Regions from separate parts of the Streptomyces sp. NPDC024017 genome, predicted to be linked through region 1. Evidence: riboswitches for the same ligand, from Rfam matches in the RefSeq annotation. Region 1 holds a riboswitch; each other region holds the start of a gene.
The links. A riboswitch is a leader RNA that binds a small molecule or an ion and turns the genes downstream of it on or off. The one in region 1 is predicted to bind cyclic di-AMP.
Positions count from the first base shown of each region.

Region 2: another riboswitch for cyclic di-AMP. It lies ahead of AB0G20_RS19145 (transglycosylase family protein); the one in region 1 lies ahead of AB0G20_RS31570 (C40 family peptidase).
Region 3: another riboswitch for cyclic di-AMP. It lies ahead of AB0G20_RS32760 (NlpC/P60 family protein); the one in region 1 lies ahead of AB0G20_RS31570 (C40 family peptidase).
Region 4: another riboswitch for cyclic di-AMP. It lies ahead of AB0G20_RS13555 (LysM peptidoglycan-binding domain-containing M23 family metallopeptidase); the one in region 1 lies ahead of AB0G20_RS31570 (C40 family peptidase).

Region 1 is NZ_JBEZYZ010000013.1:181,405-184,406, reverse strand. It holds gene AB0G20_RS31585 (helix-turn-helix transcriptional regulator) at 1-1, opposite strand, end outside; gene AB0G20_RS31580 (ATP-binding protein) at 214-672, shown strand; gene AB0G20_RS31575 (DUF6328 family protein) at 870-1,499, opposite strand; gene AB0G20_RS31570 (C40 family peptidase) at 1,582-2,055, opposite strand; cyclic di-AMP (ydaO/yuaA leader) riboswitch at 2,059-2,271, opposite strand; gene AB0G20_RS31565 (hypothetical protein) at 2,608-2,916, opposite strand; gene AB0G20_RS31560 (ATP-dependent Clp protease proteolytic subunit) at 2,924-3,002, opposite strand, start outside.
Region 2 is NZ_JBEZYZ010000006.1:441,915-444,916, forward strand. It holds gene AB0G20_RS19140 (transglycosylase family protein) at 68-1,024, shown strand; cyclic di-AMP (ydaO/yuaA leader) riboswitch at 1,253-1,419, shown strand; gene AB0G20_RS19145 (transglycosylase family protein) at 1,424-2,107, shown strand; gene eno (phosphopyruvate hydratase) at 2,370-3,002, shown strand, end outside.
Region 3 is NZ_JBEZYZ010000014.1:104,339-107,340, forward strand. It holds gene AB0G20_RS32760 (NlpC/P60 family protein) at 1-865, opposite strand, end outside; cyclic di-AMP (ydaO/yuaA leader) riboswitch at 874-1,046, opposite strand; gene pcrA (DNA helicase PcrA) at 1,361-3,002, shown strand, end outside.
Region 4 is NZ_JBEZYZ010000004.1:489,961-492,962, reverse strand. It holds gene AB0G20_RS13560 (DUF6250 domain-containing protein) at 1-353, opposite strand, end outside; gene AB0G20_RS13555 (LysM peptidoglycan-binding domain-containing M23 family metallopeptidase) at 523-1,449, opposite strand; cyclic di-AMP (ydaO/yuaA leader) riboswitch at 1,454-1,615, opposite strand; gene AB0G20_RS13550 (alpha-galactosidase) at 1,924-3,002, opposite strand, start outside.

The sequences.
Region 1 (3,002 bases):
TGGCTCCTCCTTACTCCTTCCGAGCCACCCAAATACGGTCTCGCGTCGCAGAGTTCACCGCTTTGAGCGACAGATATATGCATATCTTGGTGGATCGCCGTCCTTCAGGGGTGTTCTGGTGGCAGTCTGGCGACGAAGCACCAGTCCGGGACCGTACTCGAACCCTCCGCTCCGTGTCGGGCTGCGGCCCCGTGGGAAAGGGACGACGTCGCCATGGCAGACCATCTGGAAGCATCCGTCACTCTGCCGAGCGATCCCGCCTCGGTCTCCGCAGCGCGTGCCTACGTGGTGGGCACGCTGGCGGAGTGGGGCCTGCCGGCGGACACGGAAGTGTCCGACACCGTCCGGCTCATCATCTCCGAACTCGCCACCAACGCCGTCCAGCACACCTTCGGCCAGTCGCCCACGTTCACCGTGGACGTCGAGCTCGACCGCGACGAGCACCTGCGCATCGGTGTCACGGACAGCCACCCGCGTTTCCCCAGACGCCTGCCCGCCGCCGTCCAGCAGGACAACGGCCGAGGGCTGGTCATCATCCGCTGGCTGACCGCGGAATGCGGCGGCAGACTCCGCATCCGCCCCACCCGCGAGGGCGGCAAGACCATCTCGATCGAACTCCCGTGGGTCGTTCCGGTCCAGCCGGTGACGACGGTGGTCCAGCAGGAGCCGTAGAGCTCACCCACGTCCGCCGCTCCACCCCGTCTGCCGCGGCACAGGGCCACGCCCTCGCAGCAGGGCCCGAGAGACCTCCCCAACCCCTCCGCCGGACGGGCCGTCTCGCCCGCCCCGGCCCGCGCGACCGACATCCGGGCCGCCCGCACGGCTACGACGCCCCTCCGAGCCTCGCGACCCGCCGGAGCCCGCGGCCGTCACCGCTGCCGTGCCGACGCCTCCCGGTGCGCTGCCGTCCCTCGAAGCCCCGACGGCTGCTTGACGGTACGCCGCAGCGGTGCGGGGATCCTGACGTCGCTCCGGGCCGGCTCCTCCTCGGTGGTCCCCCCGGTGCCGTCCGCCTCCCCACGCAGCCCCGCCCGCCGCACCAGCCGCGGGAGCAGCCCCCACAGGCCGACGCAGACCAGGAAGGTCGCGGCGCCCGCGGCGATACCACCGGTCCGGCCCGTGGTCACGTCGACCACCAGCAACACGGAACCGCTGAACGCGAACACCAGCACGCTCAGGCCGGTGGTGGCCAGTCGCGAGGAAACCTGGACGATGCGGGGCTTGGCGCCCTGCTGGAAGAGGGAGCGGTGCAGCGCGGCCGGTGCGGTGAAGAGCGCGGCGGCGAGGACGGCCAGCAGCAGCGTGATGACGTAGGTGACGCGCTGGACCGTGTCGAGGTCCTCGAAACGCGACGTGAAGGCCAGCGACAGCAGGAAGGCGAAGAGGATCTGCACACCCGTTTGGGTGACGCGGAGTTCCTGGAGCAGCTCGACGAAGTTGCGGTCGGCGCGTTGCAGCGGAGTCTCGTTGCGCGCGGTGCAGGGACGGTGCTCGGCCATGGGGTCACGGGTATCCACGTGAGCCCATGTCACGCTCCGGCGCGCGGCGGCGTGTCAGGGACGCCGCCGCACGCCGGGCGGGTCACTTCACGCGCCCGTACCAGACGCTCTTGGTCCAGATCTTCTGCAGTCGCACCACGTCTCCGCTCTTCGGGGAGTGCCAGAGCTTGTTCTTACCCGCGTAGATACCGACGTGGTACACGTTGCTGCCCGAGTGGAAGAACACCAGGTCTCCCGCCTTGCGGTTCTTGGCGGAGATGTGGCGCGTCTTGTTGTACTGCTGGGCAGCCGTGCGGGGGAGCTTCTTGCCGGCCTTCTTGAACGAGTAGAGCGTGAGCCCGGAGCAGTCGAACCGGTGCGGACCGGTGGCCCCGTACTTGTAGGGTGAACCCTTCTTGGAGGCCGCGATCTGGAGTGCCTTGGTCGCCGGTGTGGCTGCCGCGGCCTCGGAGGCGAAGCCGGGCGCCACGATCGAGCCGCCCACGGCGGCGATGGTGAGCGCCGAGGCCGTGCCGGCCCGGGCCATGAGCGACGGGACACGATTGAGCGCAGTCATGCGCAACCCTTCGTCAGCCGCCTGTGAAGGATGACCTGTCGGATTCGGGCTGACAAAGTTGCCCGGCCGCTGACGCGGCTTCACCCCAAGGGCTGCTCGTGTCCGGTCATGGCGTGACCGTCCCGGCGACCCGTCGTGCTTGGGTCCTCCACTCCTGCCGATCCACTCCTGTCGACCGGTCATCCGGGCGGCGGCAGGACTCGGCGTCCGCCCGGATCGCCCCGCCACAGCGGCGGGGGCTTGTCGTCAGACAGGGATCTTGGCTCATGGCTGTCCGGATTTCCCAACGGAACCGGGGATTTGTGTTGTTACTCACCACTCACCCGTTCGGGTGGACACGTGTGCGTTCGAGCCACTGTCCACGGGTTCGCGGAGCGCCGGACCAGCGACGGAATGCCCCATTCCGTCCGCGGGCTACGCGCGTTGCGCAACTGAAACGGTCCCAAAATTGGTCTCCCCCCTACTCCGAACAGGGGTACGTCTTTTGGTCCGTTTCAACTCAGGTCCGGACGCTCCGCCGACGGGGCGGGAGTCCGGACCGACGGTTGCGCGTCAACTGACGGACTCCGGGGGCAGGGTGAGCCGGGCCGTGCGCCGCTCGCCGTCCAGCACCCGCAGCGCCCGGGTCAGCGTGCCGGCGTGCAGTTCCGTCTCGCCCCGCTGGTGCATCAGGGTCAGCGCGTCACGCAGCGCGGTCGCCTTGCCGACCAGGGCCTGGGCGGCACGCAGTCCGCGGTAGGTGTCGCCGTCCTGGGCCGGGTTGATACGGCCGAGCAGGTCGACGACCTCGAGGTAACGGTCGATCAGTTCCGCCTCGGCGCGTGTCAGGGCGGGCAGCGGCGGCAGTTCGGGCGGGAGCACCTGGGCCTCACTGTCCGGTCGGCGGGGCCAGGGTGGCCTTGCGGCTGGGGATGATCCCGTCCACCAGGCCGTACTCCACCGCCTCC
Region 2 (3,002 bases), on a different contig from region 1:
TTCACCCATCAACGCGGCCCGGGATTCCGGACGCGTCGGTCACTGATGCCTCGTGAAAGGTCTCCGTATGCTCTCCGGGAACGGTCGGCACCGTCGCCCTCGCCAGGCTCCGGCTCTCCTCGTCGCGGCCGGAGTGACCGGCTCCGCCATCGCGATCCCGCTCCTCGGGGCCTCCGGTGCCAGTGCGGCCGACGGCACGACCTGGGACCGGGTCGCGGACTGCGAGACCGGCGGCGCCTGGAGCCAGAACAGCGGCAACGGCTACTACGGCGGCCTGCAACTGTCCCAGGAGGACTGGGAGAACCACGGCGGCCTCGACTACGCCGCGAGCGCCGACCTGGCCAGCCGCTCCCAGCAGATAGCCGTGGCGGAGAGAATCCTCGCCGACCAGGGGGTCGGCGCGTGGCGCACCTGCGGACTGCTCTCCGGGCTCCAGCAGGACAAGGGGTCGGATTCGTCCGACTCGTCTGAATCATCCGGGTCTGAGGACTCGCCCGGTCTGCTCGACTCGCTGGGTTCGTCTCCTTCCGCGAGTCCTTCCTCGTCTTCGTCGTCGCCTGACACGTCGTCATCGTCGGATGACGAAACCGCCAAGCCGGGCAAGTCGTCCGCATCCTCCGACTCGTCGCAGGACCGGCAGTCCGACGGTTCTCCGTCGGCCACCCCCGAGAGCGGCCGGTCCGGCAACTCGCAGCAGAGCGACGACTCCTCGGCGCCGACAGACGCCGGCTCCGGCCGCCATCGCGGTCCCAGTGCCGACGAGACCGGCACGCCCGAGAGCGGCCGTGCGGACGAGTCCACGGGCCGTCACTCCTCGCGCGGTGACGAGGCCTCCGCTGACGCGTCCGAAGGTGCCTACATCGTGGGCGTCGGCGACAGCCTCTGGTCCATCGCCGACGCCCTTCGGGTCAGCGGCGGATGGCACGCGCTCTACGACGGCAACGAGAAGGCCGTCGGTACCGACCCGAACCTCATCCACCCCGGTCAGAAGCTCACGGTGGAGGGCGAAGGGGACGAGGAGTAGCTGTTCGGGCAGTGCGGAAACGTTGGCGGAAGTCGCCCCCAAACCGCACGAGTTCGCGTCATGATTCGCGGAGAATGTCCCGTTTGAGGCCCGTGAGAGATAGATCTCAGAAGCCCTGATCGTCTTTGAAATTCCGCGGATCGCGTGTCTACGGTCGTGACCGCTCGTCACCACGAGCCCCGGCTGCCGCAACGCCGAATCCTGCCAGCGGCCGTACGGGAACAGTCGTCGCGTCAAGCGCCGTAGGCAGGAGCGGGGGACCCAAGGTAGGTGCCCGACCGGCCAGTTGTGCCGGAAGGGCTTGGGGTGAAGCCGTGTCCCGGGAGGGACGCGGCCGGGCAACTCAACCGGCCCGAACCCGACAGCTCACCTCGCAGGCGTCGGTGAGGGGATCTCTCCATGCTGTTTTCCGGCAAGGGCACGCACCGCCGTCCGTCCAAGGCCTCTCGGGTCATCGCCATCGCCGGTGTCACCGGTGCCGCCGTCGCCGCCCCGCTGATGGCGGCCGGCAACGCCTCCGCCGCCACCGCCTCCGAGTGGGACACCGTCGCCCAGTGCGAGTCCGGCGGCAACTGGTCCATCAACACCGGCAACGGCTACTACGGCGGTCTGCAGTTCTCCGCCTCCACCTGGTCCGGTTACGGCGGCACCAAGTACGCCTCCACCGCCGACCAGGCCACCAAGGAGCAGCAGATCGAGATCGCCGAGAAGGTCCTGGCGAGCCAGGGCAAGGGCGCCTGGCCGGTCTGCGGCAAGGGCCTGTCGAGCGCCGGCTACACCGGCGGCGGCTCCTCGAGCGACTCCGGCAGCTCCTCCGAGCAGAGCACCGAGTCCCGCGAGACCCAGCAGCCGGCCTCCCGCTCCGACGAGCGTCCGGCGGCCAAGAAGACCGTCACCACCCCGACCGGCAAGAAGGTCGAGAAGGGCGACGGCGAGTACAAGGTCGTCAAGGGTGACACCCTCAGCTCGATCGCCGAGGACAAGAAGGTCAAGGGCGGCTGGGAGAAGCTCTACCAGCTGAACAAGGACATCATCGACGATGCCAACCTCATCTACACGGGCCAGCAGCTGCACCTGAAGTAAGCAGCGGCCCACCCGGACCCGCCCAGGGTCCACGGTCTCCCCGCCCCGGTGCGTCATCCCCCGTACGCACCGGGGCGGGGTTTTTTCGGCAACGGGCTTTGTTCCGTTCGGAAACAATTTACTCTCGGTTCTGTCCATGGGGTGGGCGACCCGGTGGCCGATCGCCCGGAGCCGGTTAGGCTCATGTCGCGAGCCACCGGGCCCGCACCTCGCCGGGTCCACGCGACCCGCGTCACCGCGTCACACCAAGAAGGAGATGCTCGTGCCGTCCATCGACGTCGTCGTAGCCCGGGAAATCCTGGACTCCCGAGGCAACCCCACGGTCGAGGTCGAGGTCGGCCTCGACGACGGCAGCACCGGTCGTGCCGCCGTCCCGTCCGGCGCCTCCACGGGCGCCTTCGAGGCCATCGAGCTCCGCGACGGCGACTCGAACCGCTACCTCGGCAAGGGTGTGGAGAAGGCCGTGCTCGCGGTCATCGAGCAGATCGGCCCGGAGCTGGTCGGCTACGACGCCACCGAGCAGCGTCTGATCGACCAGGCCATGTTCGACCTGGACGCCACCGACAACAAGGGCTCCCTCGGCGCCAACGCCATCCTCGGCGTCTCCCTCGCCGTCGCCCACGCCGCCTCCGAGGCCAGCGACCTGCCGCTGTTCCGCTACCTGGGCGGCCCCAACGCGCACCTGCTGCCGGTGCCGATGATGAACATCCTGAACGGCGGCTCGCACGCCGACTCCAACGTGGACATCCAGGAGTTCATGATCGCCCCGATCGGCGCGGAGTCCTTCTCCGAGGCCCTGCGCTGGGGCGCCGAGGTCTACCACACGCTGAAGAAGGTCCTGAAGAGCAAGGGCCTGGCCACCGGCCTCGGCGACGAGGGCGGCTTCGCCCCGAAC
Region 3 (3,002 bases), on a different contig from region 1:
CGATCTGGGCGCGGGCGAAGGCGAGCGCCTTGTCGGCCTTGGTGGCGTACGAGGAGTCGGCCGGGGCTGTCGAGGTGGACGAGCCGGAGGTCGAGGACCCCGAGGACGTAGACCCGCTGTCCTGCTGCTGAGCGGCCTCGTCCTGCGCCTTCTGCTGCGCGGCCTGCTGCCGGGCCAGCTCGGCGGCCTTGCGGGCCGCCTCCTCGCGCTTCTCCTTCTCGATCGCCGCGAGCCGGGCCTTCTCCTCGGCGGTCAGCTTCGACATCAGCTCGCGCGCGTCGGCGAGCTTGCGCTGGACGGTGGCCTTGGCCGTCTTCAGATCGCCCTGCGACTCGGTCAGCGTCTCCAGGCTGTCGGTGGCCTCCTGGCGCTTCTTCATCGTCTCGGACTGCTGCGTGACGTAGTCGTCGACCGCGACCTTCTGACGGCCCGTCATCCGGTCCATCAGCTGGTTCTGGTCGAAGTAGTCCTGCGGGGTGTCCGCGAGCAGGAACGTCGCCGTGTCCGGGGCGGCGGCGCCGGTGCGGTACTGGGCGGAGGCGAAGGAACCCAGCTCCTCGCGCGCCTCGTTGAGCTTCTGGGTGCGCTGGGCGACGTCGTCCAGGAGGGTGTCGACGCGCTTGCGCTGCTTCGCGGTCTTCTCCTTGGCCGCGTTGTACTTGTCGGTCGCCGACTCGGCCTGGCGGTACAGGTCGTCGACCTTCTTCTCGACTTCCTCGAGGCTGGGCTTGTCGTCGGCCTCGGGTGCGGCGTTGGCCGACTGGGACAGCAGGGCCACGGACGTGAGGGCCGCCGTTGCGAGGGCGGGGGTCCGTATGCCTGCCACGCGCGTACCCGTAGGACGCGACTTGCGGTGCGACGCCAAGGGAGGCGACTCCTTCCATGTTCCGCCTACCGGGTTAGCTGTCGGGTTCGGGCGGGTGGTTCGGAAGGTTTGCCCTACGGCCTTCTCCGCACAGGGAGTCGGGCCGATTCACCCCAGGTTCACGGTTGGGTCCCCGGCTCCGGCTGCCGCTGCGGCACGCCGGACTCGGCGGAGGCCGCGCGGCCCGGCGACGTTCGCCGGTGGGGGTCGTGCGGCCTGGTCGCACGGTAGCCAACTCGTGTGGCCCTTGTGAAGGTTGATGGGTGATATGCCCGATACATTTTCGTGACCTTATTCCTGAGCGTTGCGGAGAGTGAATGATCAGGGATGGTTGGTCATGGATGGTCCGCAATTGCGGGGGGTGTGGCAGACCGTGATCAAGCGGTCATGGAGGGCGACAATGGGCCGCCGGGCGGTCGGCGGGATGCCGGGAGCGGGGCGATGTTCTCAGGGCGGCGGCGGGCTGTCAGTGGGGCGCCCTAGACTCGGAGAGCGATGAGCAGCCTCTTTGACGACAGCTTCCTGGCGAACCTCCAGGCCCAGCGGGGCCCCGCGGACGAGCCCCCGCCGCCACCCGAGGACGATCACGTTCCGGAGCCGATTCCGGACGATCTGTTCGGCGGGAAGTTCGACGTGCCCCCGGACCGGGACGCCTACTACCGGGACGGCGCCCCCCGCCCGGTGGTGGACACCGCCGCCCTCCTGGAGGGGCTGAACGACAACCAGCGCGCCGCCGTCGTCCACTCCGGCTCCCCGCTGCTCATCGTGGCCGGCGCCGGCTCAGGCAAGACCCGGGTGCTCACGCACCGCATCGCCCACCTGCTCGCCGAGCGCGGCGCGCACCCGGGCCAGATCCTCGCGATCACCTTCACCAACAAGGCCGCCGGCGAGATGAAGGAGCGCGTCGAGCAGCTCGTCGGCCCGCGCGCGAACGCCATGTGGGTCATGACGTTCCACAGCGCGTGCGTGCGCATCCTGCGGCGGGAGAGCAAGAAGCTCGGCTTCACCTCCTCCTTCTCGATCTACGACGCCGCCGACTCCAAGCGTCTGATGGCCCTGGTCTGCCGTGACCTGGACCTCGACCCCAAGCGCTTCCCGCCGAAGTCCTTCAGCGCCAAGATCAGCAACCTGAAGAACGAGCTGATCGACGAGGAGGACTTCGCAGCCCAGGCCACCGACGGCTTCGAGAAGACGCTCGCCCAGGCCTACGCCATGTACCAGTCGCGGCTGCGCGAGGCGAACGCCCTCGACTTCGACGACCTGATCATGACGACGGTCAATCTGCTGCGCGCCTTCCCGGACGTCGCCGAGCACTACCGCCGCCGCTTCCGGCACGTCCTGGTGGACGAGTACCAGGACACCAACCACGCCCAGTACGCCCTGGTCCGCGAGCTGGTCGGCACCTCCGAGCACCCCGTCGACGTACCGCCCGAGGCCGAGGTCCCGCCCGCCGAGCTGTGCGTGGTGGGCGACGCCGACCAGTCGATCTACGCCTTCCGCGGCGCGACGATCCGCAACATCCTCCAGTTCGAGGAGGACTACCCGGACGCCACGACGATCCTGCTCGAGCAGAACTACCGCTCCACGCAGACGATCCTCAGCGCCGCCAACGCGGTCATCGAGCGCAACGAGTCCCGCCGCCCCAAGAACCTGTGGACCAACGCGGGCGCGGGCGCCACGATCACCGGGTACGTCGCCGACACCGAGCACGACGAGGCGCAGTTCGTCGCCGACGAGATAGACCGCCTCACGGACGCCGGCGAGGCGAAGGCCGGAGACGTCGCCGTCTTCTACCGCACCAACGCCCAGTCCCGTGTCTTCGAAGAGGTCTTCATCCGCGTCGGCCTGCCCTACAAGGTCGTCGGCGGCGTCCGCTTCTACGAGCGCAAGGAGGTCCGGGACGTCCTGGCCTACCTGCGCGTCCTGGCCAACCCGGAGGACTCGGTGCCGCTGCGCCGGATCCTCAACGTCCCCAAGCGGGGCATCGGCGACCGCGCCGAGGCGATGATCGACGCCCTGTCCCAGCGGGAGAAGATCAGCTTCCCGCAGGCGCTCAAGCGCGTCGACGAGGCGTACGGCATGGCCGCGCGCTCCACCAACGCCGTCAAGCGGTTCAACACGCTGATGGAGGACCTCC
Region 4 (3,002 bases), on a different contig from region 1:
GGGGAGCGGACGTCGGTCGCGTTCCAGAAGTTGTTGAGGTCCGAGACCCGGTCGTTGACCCCTCCCTCGGACACCGGCGTGGCGGTGTACTCGAGGACGTACGGGCCGTCGAGACGCCGTGTGAACCAGACGGTCGCCCCGCTCGGTACGTCGATCTCCAGGACGCCGCGCGAGGCGGTGACCGTGCCGCCGTCCTGGAGTTCGGCGACCCATTGGCCGAGGCCGTGGCAGAAGTCGTCGTGAGCGATGAGGCGTCGGCGCCCGGGGGCGGCACTCGCGCTCCCGGGCGGGGCGATGGTCGCCAGAGCGGCTCCGGCTGCCAGGGCTGCGAACGTTCTGCGGGTGGTCGGCACGGGGCACAGCTCCTTCAGAAAGCGCTTGCACTCACGATGCGATCACTGTGTCGCAACTGCCGCCCCCTGTCGATCCCTTGAGGCGTTCGAGGCGGACACACCGAAGGCCGGACCCGGGGATCGGGGTCCGGCCTTCGGTCGCGTGTCAGGCAGGTGGTCGTGCGGTCGGTCAGCCGACGGAGACGCCGTGCGAGCGCAGGAAGGCGACCGGGTCCACGTCGGAGCCGTAGTCCGGCGTGGTGCGGATCTCGAAGTGCAGGTGCGGTCCGGTCACGTTGCCGGTCGCGCCCGACAGGCCGACCTGCTGCCCGGCGGTCACGGTCTGGCCGGCCGAGACGGAGAGCTGGGACAGGTGGGCGTACTGGGCGTAGTGGCCGTCGTTCAGCTTGATGACGACCTGGTTGCCGTAGGCGCCGCCCCAGCCGGCGGAGACGACCGTGCCCGCGCCGACGGCCTTGAGGGAGGTGCCGGTCGGGACGACGAAGTCGACACCGGTGTGGTAACCGCTGGACCACATGCTGCCGGACATGCGGTACGGCGTGCCGACGGTGGCACCGTCCACCGGGAGGGCGTAGCCGCTGGAGTTGCTCTCGGCGGCGGGCTTGGCGGCGGGCTTGGCGGCGGCCGGCTTCGCGGCGGTCTCCGCCTTCGGGGCCGACTCGGCGGCGGACGACTTGGAGGCCGACGACTTCGGCGCGGACGGGGCCGCGGGCTTCGGCGCGCTCGCCGCCTTCTTGCCGATCGACAGCTTCAGGCCCGGGTGAATCAGCGACGGGTCGGAGCCGACGGCGTCGCGGTTGTCCGCGTAGAGCTTCTTCCAGCCGCCGCTGACGTTCTGGTCGTCGGCGATCTTCGCGAGGTAGTCGCCGGCCTTCACGGTGTACGTGCGGGCACCATTGGCCTTTTCGGCAGCCTTCTTCTCGGCGGCCGGAGCGGACTGGACGGCCTTTTCAGGAGCCGACTGCGGGGTGGCGGCGTGGGCGCCGGCGGCCCCCATGAGCGGCAGGGCGAGGGCGGCCCCGCCGGTTCCGGCGACGGCGATGGAGCGGGTGAAACGCTGAGTCTTGGGGCGGCGGTGCTTACCCTTCGCGGGCATGGCGAATTCCTCTCCGTCGCCTGCGAGGTGAGCTGTCGGGTGCGAGCTGGAGATGCCCGGCCGCGCCAGGGCGCGGCTTAACCCCAAGCCGTTCCGGGAACCGGAACAGGCGTCTTACCTGTGGGTCCCCCGCTCCTGCCGTACGTCGGGTCAGTGTGTGGGGCTCCGGGCGGCGGCAGGATTAGGCGTCCGTCCGGATTGGTGTGGAACGTAAGCGACCACGACGCAATAGGACAAGCTTGCGGTTGCCCATGACGGTGTTTTTCTTGACGCGTCGGCACATGTGACGTCACCGAGCGTGGATTACGGATCTCCCGCTTTCCTCAATATCCCTGAATAACGCCAGAATTACGTGAACATGGCAACAACACATCGTCACGAATATGACGATGGTCACGCACCCCGACCTCATCTCCTTTACGATCGGGGCACGTTACCCCTTAACGACTTAAGCGCCCTATTCGGACAGAAGGGCTACTTCCGCTTAAGGCGGACGACCGTGGCGTCCAGATCCCCGCACAGGCCGACCCGCAGTCCGTGATGGAGCAGTACGGCCCCTCGGTGAACTTCGCCCGTTTCGAGGCATTCGTACGATGCCGCCGGGTCGAGGCCGCGCAGCCGGAGCGCCGGCACGGCCTCGCCGTAGCGCTGCGCCTGGAGCCAGGCGAGGACGACGGTCTCGTCGCCGAGGGCGTACTGCACGGCGCTCAGTCCGCCCTCCGGGGGACGCAGCCGGTACAGATCACCGCGCTGCACCACCGGCCGGATCTCCTTGTAGAGCCCCACCCACTCCCGCGCCTCGGCGAGCTCCTCGCTCGTCCACTTCGTGAGGTCGCCGCCGACGCCCAGCACGCCGGCCATGGCACTGACGAAGCGGAACCGCAGGGAGCTGGCCCGCCGGTTGAGCATGGCGTTCGGGCTGTCGGTGACCCAGGCGGCCATGACCCGGGCCGGATGGATCTGGCTGAAGCCGTGCTGGATGGCGAGCCGGTCGAGCGGGTCGGTGTTGTCGGAGGTCCACACCTGGTCCGTGCGGCTCAGCACGCTGAGGTCGATCCGCCCGCCACCGCCCGAGCAGGACTCGAAGGCGACGCCCGGGTGGGCGGCCCGCAGCCGGTCCAGCAGGGCGTACAAGCCGTGCACGTGGTCGATCCACAGCCGCTGCGGGTAAGGGTCGTCCGGCCAGCCGGCGTCGGTGAAGCAGCGGTTGAAGTCCCACTTGACGTAGTCGATCGGAGCACGGGAGAGGAGCGCGTCGAGCTGCTCCCACAGGTACTCCCGGACGTCTTCGCGGGCCAGGTTCAGTACGAGCTGATTGCGGAACTCCGTCCTCTTTCGTCCCGGTTGGTACTGCACCCAGTCCGGGTGCGCGCGGTACAGGTCGCTGTCCGGGTTGACCATCTCGGGCTCGACCCAGATCCCGAACTGCATGCCGAGGCCGTGCACGTGGTCGGCGAGCGGCTTCAGCCCGCCCGGGAAGCGGTCGGGATTCGGGGTCCAGTCGCCGAGCCCGGCCCGGTCGCTGGTGCGCGCCCCGAACCAGCCGTCGTCGA